4 regions of the Comamonas sp. A7-5 genome follow, and region 1 is predicted to be linked to each of the others. Evidence: predicted binding sites of a transcription regulator. Region 1 holds the regulator's gene; each other region holds the start of a gene.
The links. The regulator sigma-54, encoded in region 1, starts transcription at its own class of promoters, with help from an activator protein. The targets are predictions, from matches to a motif close to TGGCANGNAANCTGCTTT.
Positions count from the first base shown of each region.

Region 2: a site for sigma-54 is predicted at 963-980, ahead of AAIL67_RS02605 ([protein-PII] uridylyltransferase). Genes of this name have one in related genera too.
Region 3: a site for sigma-54 is predicted at 1,006-1,023, ahead of AAIL67_RS11420 (flavin monoamine oxidase family protein). Genes of this name have one in related genera too.
Region 4: a site for sigma-54 is predicted at 1,112-1,129, ahead of AAIL67_RS07445 (ammonium transporter). Genes of this name have one in related genera too.

Region 1 covers NZ_JBCPWO010000005.1:446,869-449,070, forward strand. Annotated here, with positions in the region: gene AAIL67_RS12445 (RNA polymerase factor sigma-54) at 184-1,785, opposite strand; gene lptB (LPS export ABC transporter ATP-binding protein) at 1,931-2,202, opposite strand, start outside.
Region 2 covers NZ_JBCPWO010000001.1:582,206-584,407, reverse strand. Annotated here, with positions in the region: gene AAIL67_RS02605 ([protein-PII] uridylyltransferase) at 1-839, opposite strand, end outside; gene map (type I methionyl aminopeptidase) at 1,030-1,842, opposite strand; gene purL (phosphoribosylformylglycinamidine synthase) at 2,022-2,202, shown strand, end outside.
Region 3 covers NZ_JBCPWO010000005.1:237,639-239,840, forward strand. Annotated here, with positions in the region: gene AAIL67_RS11415 (sensor domain-containing diguanylate cyclase) at 1-779, shown strand, start outside; gene AAIL67_RS11420 (flavin monoamine oxidase family protein) at 1,084-2,202, shown strand, end outside.
Region 4 covers NZ_JBCPWO010000003.1:422,342-424,543, forward strand. Annotated here, with positions in the region: gene cls (cardiolipin synthase) at 1-956, opposite strand, end outside; gene AAIL67_RS07445 (ammonium transporter) at 1,166-2,202, shown strand, end outside.

The sequences.
Region 1 (2,202 bases):
CCTGAGGCGCTACGCGCCTTCCCCTGGCCGGGTGCCCCCAAGGGGGACGGCAGCATCGCCGCAAGGGCAGCTCTTGCTCGCTGCCCCTTGCTTGAGGAATGCCTTATCAAGGCTCCCGCCCTAAAGACAGAACAAGAAAGCCGCTGTGCGATGCATCAGCGGCTTTCTTGTTTCTGCGGTGCCCTACAGCGCCTTGCGCAGCGTGGTCGTCGGTATCTTGAGCTGCTCACGGTATTTGGCGACGGTGCGGCGCGCGCACTCGATGCCCTGCTCTTTGAGCATATCGGCCAGCTTGGCGTCCGACAGCGGCTTCTTGGCATCTTCAGCATCGACAAACTGCTTGATCAGCGCACGCACGGCGGTGCTGGAAGCACTGCCGCCGGTTTCCGTGCCCAGGCCCGAACCGAAGAAATACTTGAGCTCGAAAGTACCCTGGGGCGTGGCCATGTACTTGGCCGTGGTCACGCGGCTGATGGTGGACTCGTGCAGACCCAGGGTGTCGGCGATATCGCGCAGCACCAGCGGGCGCATGGCCAGCTCGCCATGCACAAAGAAGTTCTTCTGCCGCTCCACGATGGCTTCGGAAACGCGCAAGATGGTGTCGAAGCGCTGCTGGATGTTCTTGATGAACCAGCGCGCCTCCTGCAACTGCTGCTGCAGCGCCGCATGACCGTCGCTGTTCTTGTGACGCCGCAGCACGCCGGCATAGATGTCGTGCACGCGCAGACGCGGCATGACCTCGGGGTTGAGTTGCACGGAAAAGTCCACCCGGCCCGCGCCGGACCGCACCGGGCGCACGATGACATCGGGCACCACGATATGGCGTTCCACGTCCACAAAGCGACGCCCCGGACGCGGCTCCAGCCTGGCGATCAGGGCCATGGCTTCGCGCAGCTGTTCCTCGCGCGCGCCGCACAGGCTGGTGAGCTTGCGCAGATCGCGCCGCGCCAGCAAGTCCATGGGTTGGGAGCAGATGGCCTGCGCCAGCAGCAGCCGGTTCATATGCGCCTCGGTCGTGCCCTCGTCCTCGGCGGTGCGGATCAGGTCGCGCAGCTGCAGCTGCAAGCACTCGGCCAGATCACGCGCGCCCACGCCCACGGGCTCCAGGCTTTGCAGCAGCTTCAGAGCAATGACAAAGTGCTGCTCCAGCTCCTCGCGCTCTTCCAGGTCGTCGCCGGCCAGGCTCTGCGCCAGCTCCTGCAGGGAATCCTCGAGATAGCCGTCGTCGCTGAGCGACTCGATGAGAAAGCGCAGCGCCGCCATGTCCGCCGCGCCCAGATGCAGGCTCAGCGCCTGACGATGGAGAAAGTCGGTCAGGCTCTGGTGCTCGCGCGCCAGATCGATGGCATCGGTTTCGTCATCGCCATCGCGGTTGCGCGTGGAGCTGCTGGCCGAGGGCGTATCCCACTCGCTGCTGGATTCGCCACCCCATTCCCCGTCCTGGCCGTCCAGGCCCTCGGCCTCCCAGTTCAGCGTTTCAGGGGTTTCGGGGTTTGATGTCTCCGCTACCGTTTCAGTAGCTTGTTGCGCTTGCGATGCATCTCTTTCAGCATGAATACCATCTGAAGTACTGTATTCACTGGCGCTATTAGCTACATCTACAGGAGCATCTCCCGCAGTTTCGGCCTCATCGCCCGCACGTTCCAGAAAAGGGTTGTCGACCAGCATCTGCTCGACTTCCTGCGCCAGCTCCAGGGTGGAAAGCTGCAGCAGCTGAATGGATTGCTGCAGCTGCGGCGTAAGCGATAAATGCTGCGAAACGCGTAGCGAGAGACCTGGCTTCATCGAGGCGCGGCCCCCAGACAATCATTGCAAACGCGCGCAGTGCTACGGGTTTGCCGCCGGGCCACCTCAAGGCAAACCTCGGCGCAGCCGGTCAGGGCCCCTTCTGGGGGCAGCGACCGCACAAAGTGAGGGAGCGTGGGGGTCATCACATCCTGAAATGTTCGCCCAGATAGACGCGGCGCACATCGGCGTTCTCCACGATCTCCTCGGGCGTGCCTTCGGCCAGCACATGGCCGTCGCTGATGATGAAGGCGTGGTCGCAGATGCCCAGCGTCTCGCGCACGTTGTGGTCGGTGATCAGCACGCCGATGCCGCGCTCCTTGAGGAAGCCGATGATGCGCTGGATCTCGATCACCGCGATCGGGTCGATGCCGGCAAAAGGCTCGTCAAGCAAAATGAAGCGCGGTTGCGTGGCCA
Region 2 (2,202 bases), on a different contig from region 1:
TCAAAGACCAGCCGGTCCTCATGGCGGCCGGCAGCGGCATGCAGGCGGGCACGGATCAGGCTGAGCAGGGATTCGTTGGATTCGAGCTGCTGGACCTCGAAATGGGTGATCAGGTCTTGCTCGGCCAGCTCATGCCAGCTGTTGCCGAAGCCTGCGGCCTTGGCCAGCCAGAGCATGGTGTGCAGATCGCGCAGCCCGCCGGGCGATTCCTTGCAGTTGGGCTCCAGCGAATAGGGCGTGAAGTCGTATTTGGCGTGGCGCTGGCGCATCTCCAGCAGCTTGCCTTCGACAAAAGCCTTGGGATCGAGCTGCGCGCGGAACTGCTGCTCGAAGTCGGCAAACAAGGCCTTGCTGCCGGTGATGCGGCGTGACTCCAGCATGGCGGTCTGCACCGTCAGGTCCTGCGCGGCCTCCTGCAGGCATTCGGCAATGCTGCGCACGCTGGAGCCGATTTCCAGGCCGACATCCCAGCAACTGCTGATGAACTGTTCGATGTTGCTCGCAAATTCCACAGCTGGCTGTGCACTGCTTTGGGGCAGCAGCACCAGCACATCGATGTCCGAGTAGGGAAAGAGCTGGGCGCGTCCATAGCCGCCGACGGCCAGCAGGGCCGCGCCTTGCGGCATCTGTGCGCGTTGCCAGAGGGTGCGCAGCAGACCGTCTGCCAGTTCACTGAAATGGTGCAGCACTCCGCGCACGCTGCGTCTGCCCAGCGTGGGGTTGCGCAGCAACTCCATCTGTCGGGCCTTGGCCTCGCGGTATTGCTCGCGCAGGCTCTGTAGCGAGGAGAGGTCGGAGACGTCGGCAGAGTTGGCGTAGGAGTGGGCAGAGGAGGTCATGCGCAGTAGAAAAAAGCGTTTCAACGGGGCAAGTGCTTGAGCGTCACCTTAACCCAACTGACTTGGGCTTGAGGCCTGTGATGGCAAAAAGATGAGCACATGGCGCTTGCAGCACAAGGTCTACAAGCAAAAAATATGCCGCATCCAGCTTTGGCCGGATGCGGCATGCAGATCAGCGGTTGCAATGCGCTCAGGTGCGGATGGCCGTGATGAAGTCGGGCGGAGTGGGCGAGCCATCGGACCAGGTCAGCACGTCATAGCCGGTCTTGGTGACGGCCAGCATCAGCTCCCACTGGGCGGTCAGGCTGCGATCCTTGGTGACCACGGTCCAGCCGTCTGGCATGGCCTTGATGTCGCGCTTGCCCAGATTCAGCATGGGCTCGATGGTGAAGACCATGCCTTCTTCCAGCACGACACCTTCGCCGGGGCGGCCGTAGTGCAGCACCTGGGGCTCGTCGTGGAACACCTTGCCGATGCCGTGGCCGCAGTATTCGCGCACCACGGACAGGTTGTTGCTCTCAGCATAGGTCTGGATGGCATGGCCGATATCGCCCAGCGTGGCACCGGGCTTGACCTGGGCGATGCCCTTCCACATGGCCTCGAAGGTCAGCTTGGACAGACGCTTGGCGGCAATCGTGCCTTCGCCAATGATGAACATGCGGCTGTTGTCGCCGAACCAGCCGTCTTCGGTGATGATGGTCACGTCGACATTGACGATATCGCCCTTTTTCAAAGGCTTGTCGTTGGGGATGCCGTGGCACACCACATGGTTGACCGAGGTGCAGACATAGGCCGGGTAGGGCGTCATGCCTGGGGGCTGATAGCCCAGGCAGGCCGTCTTGGTGCCTTGCTCGGCCATGCGCTTGGCGCACAGATCGTCGATCTGCTGGGTGGTGATGCCGGGCTTGATGTGGGGGGTGATGTAGTCCAGCACATCCGAAGCAAAGCGGCCTGCAACGCGCATGCGCTCGATGTCTTCGGGGGTCTTCAGTGTGATGCTCATGGTCGCAATTATCCCATTGCGCGCTTGAACATGCAGGGCTTGTGGGTGTGAGCATTCGGACTAACCCCGAGGCACGGTAAAATCCTAGGCTCACCGAATTCAGCGCTTTGGCCCGGTCCTCTCAGGCAGGGGATTGACCAGGACGCTTTTCAACAGCCTTCACATAAACAGGCCGCCACGTGACATTGCATCTGACACAGTTTGAGGGTGGAAACGCCCTGAGCTCGTTCCGCGCCCAACAGCTTCTGACCGATCTGGTCGCCATTCACCCCAAGATCACCGGCGTATCTGCACGCTTTGTGCACCTGGTAGCCACCGAGGGCGCAGTTGCGCCCGCATTGCAAGAGCGCCTGTCGGCGC
Region 3 (2,202 bases), 210 kb from region 1:
CCAAGGCGGCCACGCTGGCCCCGCTCAACAAGCTGATGCGCTCCGTGCTCTACAAGACCCTGCCCATCGCCCTGCTGATGCTGGTGGTCATCTGGTGGAGCGCGCGCCGCATTGCCAGCCCGCTGCGCCAGCTCGCCAATGGCGCTCACGATATGGACAAGCCCGAGACGGCGCAGAACATCCAGGCCGTCAAGTCCTGGTACTTCGAGTCCTACGAACTCAAGAAAGCCATGCTCAAGGGCCTGGGCCTGCTGCAACGCAATATCACCAAGCTGCGCGAGGACGTGAACACCGATCCGTTGACCGGGCTGGGCAATCGCCGCCATCTGGAGGCAGCCATCAGCGCCTTTCAGACGCAAGCGCTGCCGTTCTCGGTGATTGCCATCGACATCGACCACTTCAAGCATATCAACGACGGTTTTGGCCACGATACAGGCGACGAGGTACTCAGACAGCTCGCACGCACCATGCGCGAGGTCTCGCGTGTCGATGACCTGCCCTGCCGCGTGGGTGGCGAGGAGTTTCTGCTGCTGCTGCCCGGCACAGGGCTGGAGGCCGCCGCCCATGCCGCCGAGCGCCTGCGTCAGCTGGTCGAGAAAATGGAGATACCGCCCGTGGGCCATATCACCATCTCGCTGGGCGTGGCCCACTGGCCCGACAGCGATCCCGATATCAAGGCCGTCTTCCAGCAGGCCGATGCCATGCTCTATGCCGCCAAGCGGGGTGGACGCAATCGTGTCATGGTCAGTAAGGCCAGCGAGCCTCCCAGCGAGCTCTGAGCCCGGCAGCACCGTAGTTCCGCTCCCACACTCAAGGCGTATCCGCTGTCACAGCCGATACGCTTTTTTTGCAGCTTATTGTGTGACTCCGTTGCACCAATTTGGCCATTGACGCTTCAAATTAGTGAGCATGCACCATAAGCGTTAAAAGGATTGAGCGCAAATTGATCTGAATTCCATAACAAGTAACTGATTTCATTGAACTAATGCCTTGAGCCCTCTGACCTGGCACAGCTCTTGCTGAAAACCCTTGCCCCGCAACCCCGGATGGACAGCGGAATACACAACAGCAAAGGAATTTCAGATGCCAGAGCCAAGCAAGCATGTCAGTCGCAGACAACTGCTCTCGATGATCGGAAAGGTCGCGGGCGGCAGTGCCATGTACCAAGCCATGAGTTCACTGGGCTACGCCGCCGAGTCGCATTACAGCGGTCCGGTCAAGCTCGGCAACGCCAGACCTGGCGCGTCGGTTCTGGTGCTGGGCGCGGGCCTGGCAGGCATGGTGGCAGCCCACGAGTTGCGCGCGGCAGGCTACAAGGTGCAGTTGCTTGAATACCAGAGTCGCGCCGGCGGCCGCTGCTGGACGCTGCGCGGCGGCGATGAGTTCATCGAACTCGACGGTACACGCCAGAAAGTGGGCTTTGCCAAGGGCAACTACTTCAACCCCGGCCCCTGGCGCGTGCCCTACCACCACCATGCGATGCTGGACTACTACAAGCGCTTCGGCATCAAGCTCGAGGCCTTCAACCAGGTCAACTACAACGCCTATCTGCACAACAGCAAGGCCCTGGCTGGCAAGCCCCAGCGCTTTCGCCATGTGCAGACCGATGTCTACGGTCATGTGGCCGAGCTGCTGTCCAAGGCTACCAATCAGGGCGCGCTGGACCAGAGCGTCAGCCGGGAAGACAAGGAACGCCTGCTGGAGAGCCTCAAGGCCTGGGGCGTGCTGGACAAGGAGTACCGCTACCGCGCCAGCAATGCGGTCAGCGATTTCCGTGGCTACGACATCGACCCCGGCGGCGGCCTGATGGCGCAGGCCAAACCGTCGACGCCCATGGGCCTGCACGAGCTGCTCGAATCCAATTTGTGGCGCCAGATGGGCGTTGGTAATATCTACGAATTCCACAGCGCCATCTTCCAGCCCGAAGGCGGCATGGACATGCTGGCCCAGGCCATGGCGCGCGATCTGGGCTCGGCCATACGCTACAACGCCAAGGTCACCAAGATCGCCCAGAACGACAAGGGCGTGACCGTGGACTATGTGGACGCCCTCAAGCCCGGCGCCACACTGCAGGCCCGCGCCGACTGGTGCGTGTGCACGATTCCGCTGTCCATCCTGAGCCAGATCGAAGTGCAGGCCAGCAGCGCCATGCAAAACGCGATTGCTGCCGTGCCCTATGGCAGCTCCATGAAGGTCGGTCTG
Region 4 (2,202 bases), on a different contig from region 1:
AGCTGGGGTGTAGAGCGTGCTCTTTCCGTCGGCCCTTCGGCAATCGCAACGGCATGGAAGCCGTCGTCAGCGGCAGCGCCGGCCTCGATTGTCGGTGGTGCAAGGCTCGCATCGGACTGCGCCCAGTCGCTGGCAAAAGCCTGCTGCATCTGCATGACCACCGGACCCTGCAGGCGCAGCATGATGTCCACCCAGGGGGCATAGCGAGCCTTGATGCGAAAGCCTTCGTCGGCGCAGTTCTGGCTGCCGCAATAGTTGATCCTGCCGTCTATGAGCGTGATCTTGCGGTGGTTGCGCAGGTCGATGCGGCTGGTCAGCATGACTTTGAGCAGATTGCTGATGGGAAGGGCAATCGCCAAATGCACGCCGGCCTGACGCATCTGCTGCCACAGTGGCGAGTGCGTCAGTGCGCGCGAGCCCAGCCCGTCGACCATGGCCCGGCAGGTCACGCCGCGTTGCGCGGCACGCATCAGGGCATGGGCCACATCGGTGCCGGTGCTGTCGTCCAGCCAGATGTAGTACAGCACATTGATCTCGTGGCGCGCGGCATCCATGTCGGCCAGCATCTGCGCACGGGCATGCGCGCCATCGCGCATGAGCTCGGCCCTGTGGCCGGGCAGCGGTACAAAGCCGTTGATGGACGAGGCATAGCGGAAGGCCGGCAGCCATTGATCGGGAATGGCGGGCCGTGCCTGCGGCATGGGGCCGGGAGCGGACGCAAGGGCGCTCTCCTGGGTCTGGCAGAACTCGCGCACATTGAGCCTTCTGCGGCCTGGTACACGGCCCAGGGCCACTTCCCCAAACAGGTAGTACAGCAGGCAGCTCACATAGGGCAGCAGCACGATGACCATGAGCCAGGCCAGCCGCACATCGGGCCGCATGTCTCTGCGCAGCAGAATGCGCAGGCCGAAGCCGGCAATCAGCAATACATGAAGAGTCAGCAGCAGCCAGGTCATGAATCAGTGCAGCAACGATGGACCTTGTCGAGCATAACGGGCTCAGGCCTGAGCACAAGCTGCCCGTCGTGGTTCTCATGAAACAGGCGCAAAGGCCTTGATGGGTCAACGCATGCTGCTATCCATCATGAAGCATCGACAGATCGACATGGCACTGGCATGGAACCTGCTTCCTTTTTTGTCAAAGCAAACAAGCAGGGGGGGAGTGCATGGAAATGGTGCCATTGACTGCCATCGACAAGGCAGATACCGGTTGGGTCATGGTCGCGTCGGCGCAGGTCTTGCTGATGACCTTGCCGGGCATTGCCCTGTTCTATGCGGGGCTGGTGCGGCGCAAGAATGTGGTCAACACCATGGTGGCCGTGTTTGCGGTGGCCTGCGTGGTGACCCTGACCTGGTTCGGCCTGGGCTACTCGCTCGCGTTCACCGCCGAGTCTGCCTGGCTTGGCAATCTGGGACGAGCCTGGTTTGCCTCGCTGCACTTCGATGGCCGGCGCAGCGTAATCTCGGTCAGCCATCTGGCACCGCATCTGCCCGAGGCGGCCTATGCCCTGTTCCAGGCCGCATTCGCCATCATCACCACCTCGCTGATCGTGGGGGCCGTGGTAGAGCGCATGCGCTTTGCGGCCCTGCTGGTGTTTGCCGCGCTGTGGAGCGTGGTGGTCTATGCGCCGGTGGCCCACTGGGTGTGGGAGAGCGGGGGCTGGCTGAACCAGCTCGGCGCACTGGACTTTGCCGGCGGTGCCGTGGTGCATGTGAATGCGGGCGTGGCGGCACTGGTCTGTGCCTTCATGATGGGGCGCAGGCGCGGCTACGGAACCGAGCCATTCGAGCCGCACAGCCTGGGCTGGACGGCCATGGGCACGGCGCTGCTGCTGTTCGGCTGGTTCGGCTTCAACGCGGGATCGGCCCTGTCTGCCGACGGGCGTGCAGCGCTGGCCTTTGTGGTCACTCTCGTGGCGGCTGCGGCCGCCGGGCTGGCATGGATGGTGGTGGAGTGGCTGGTTCGCGGTGCTCCGACCTTGCTGGGCCTGCTCTCAGGCATGGTGGGCGGACTGGTGGCCATCACACCGGCTGCGGGCTTTGTGCAGGTGGGCAGTGCGGTGTGGATAGGCCTGATTGCGGGCGCCGTCTGCTTCTGGGGCGCAACCTGGCTCAAGCGCCGTCTCGGGGCCGATGACTCGCTCGATGTCTTCGGCGTGCATGGCGTGGGCGGCATTGCGGGCTCCATCCTCACGGCGGTGTT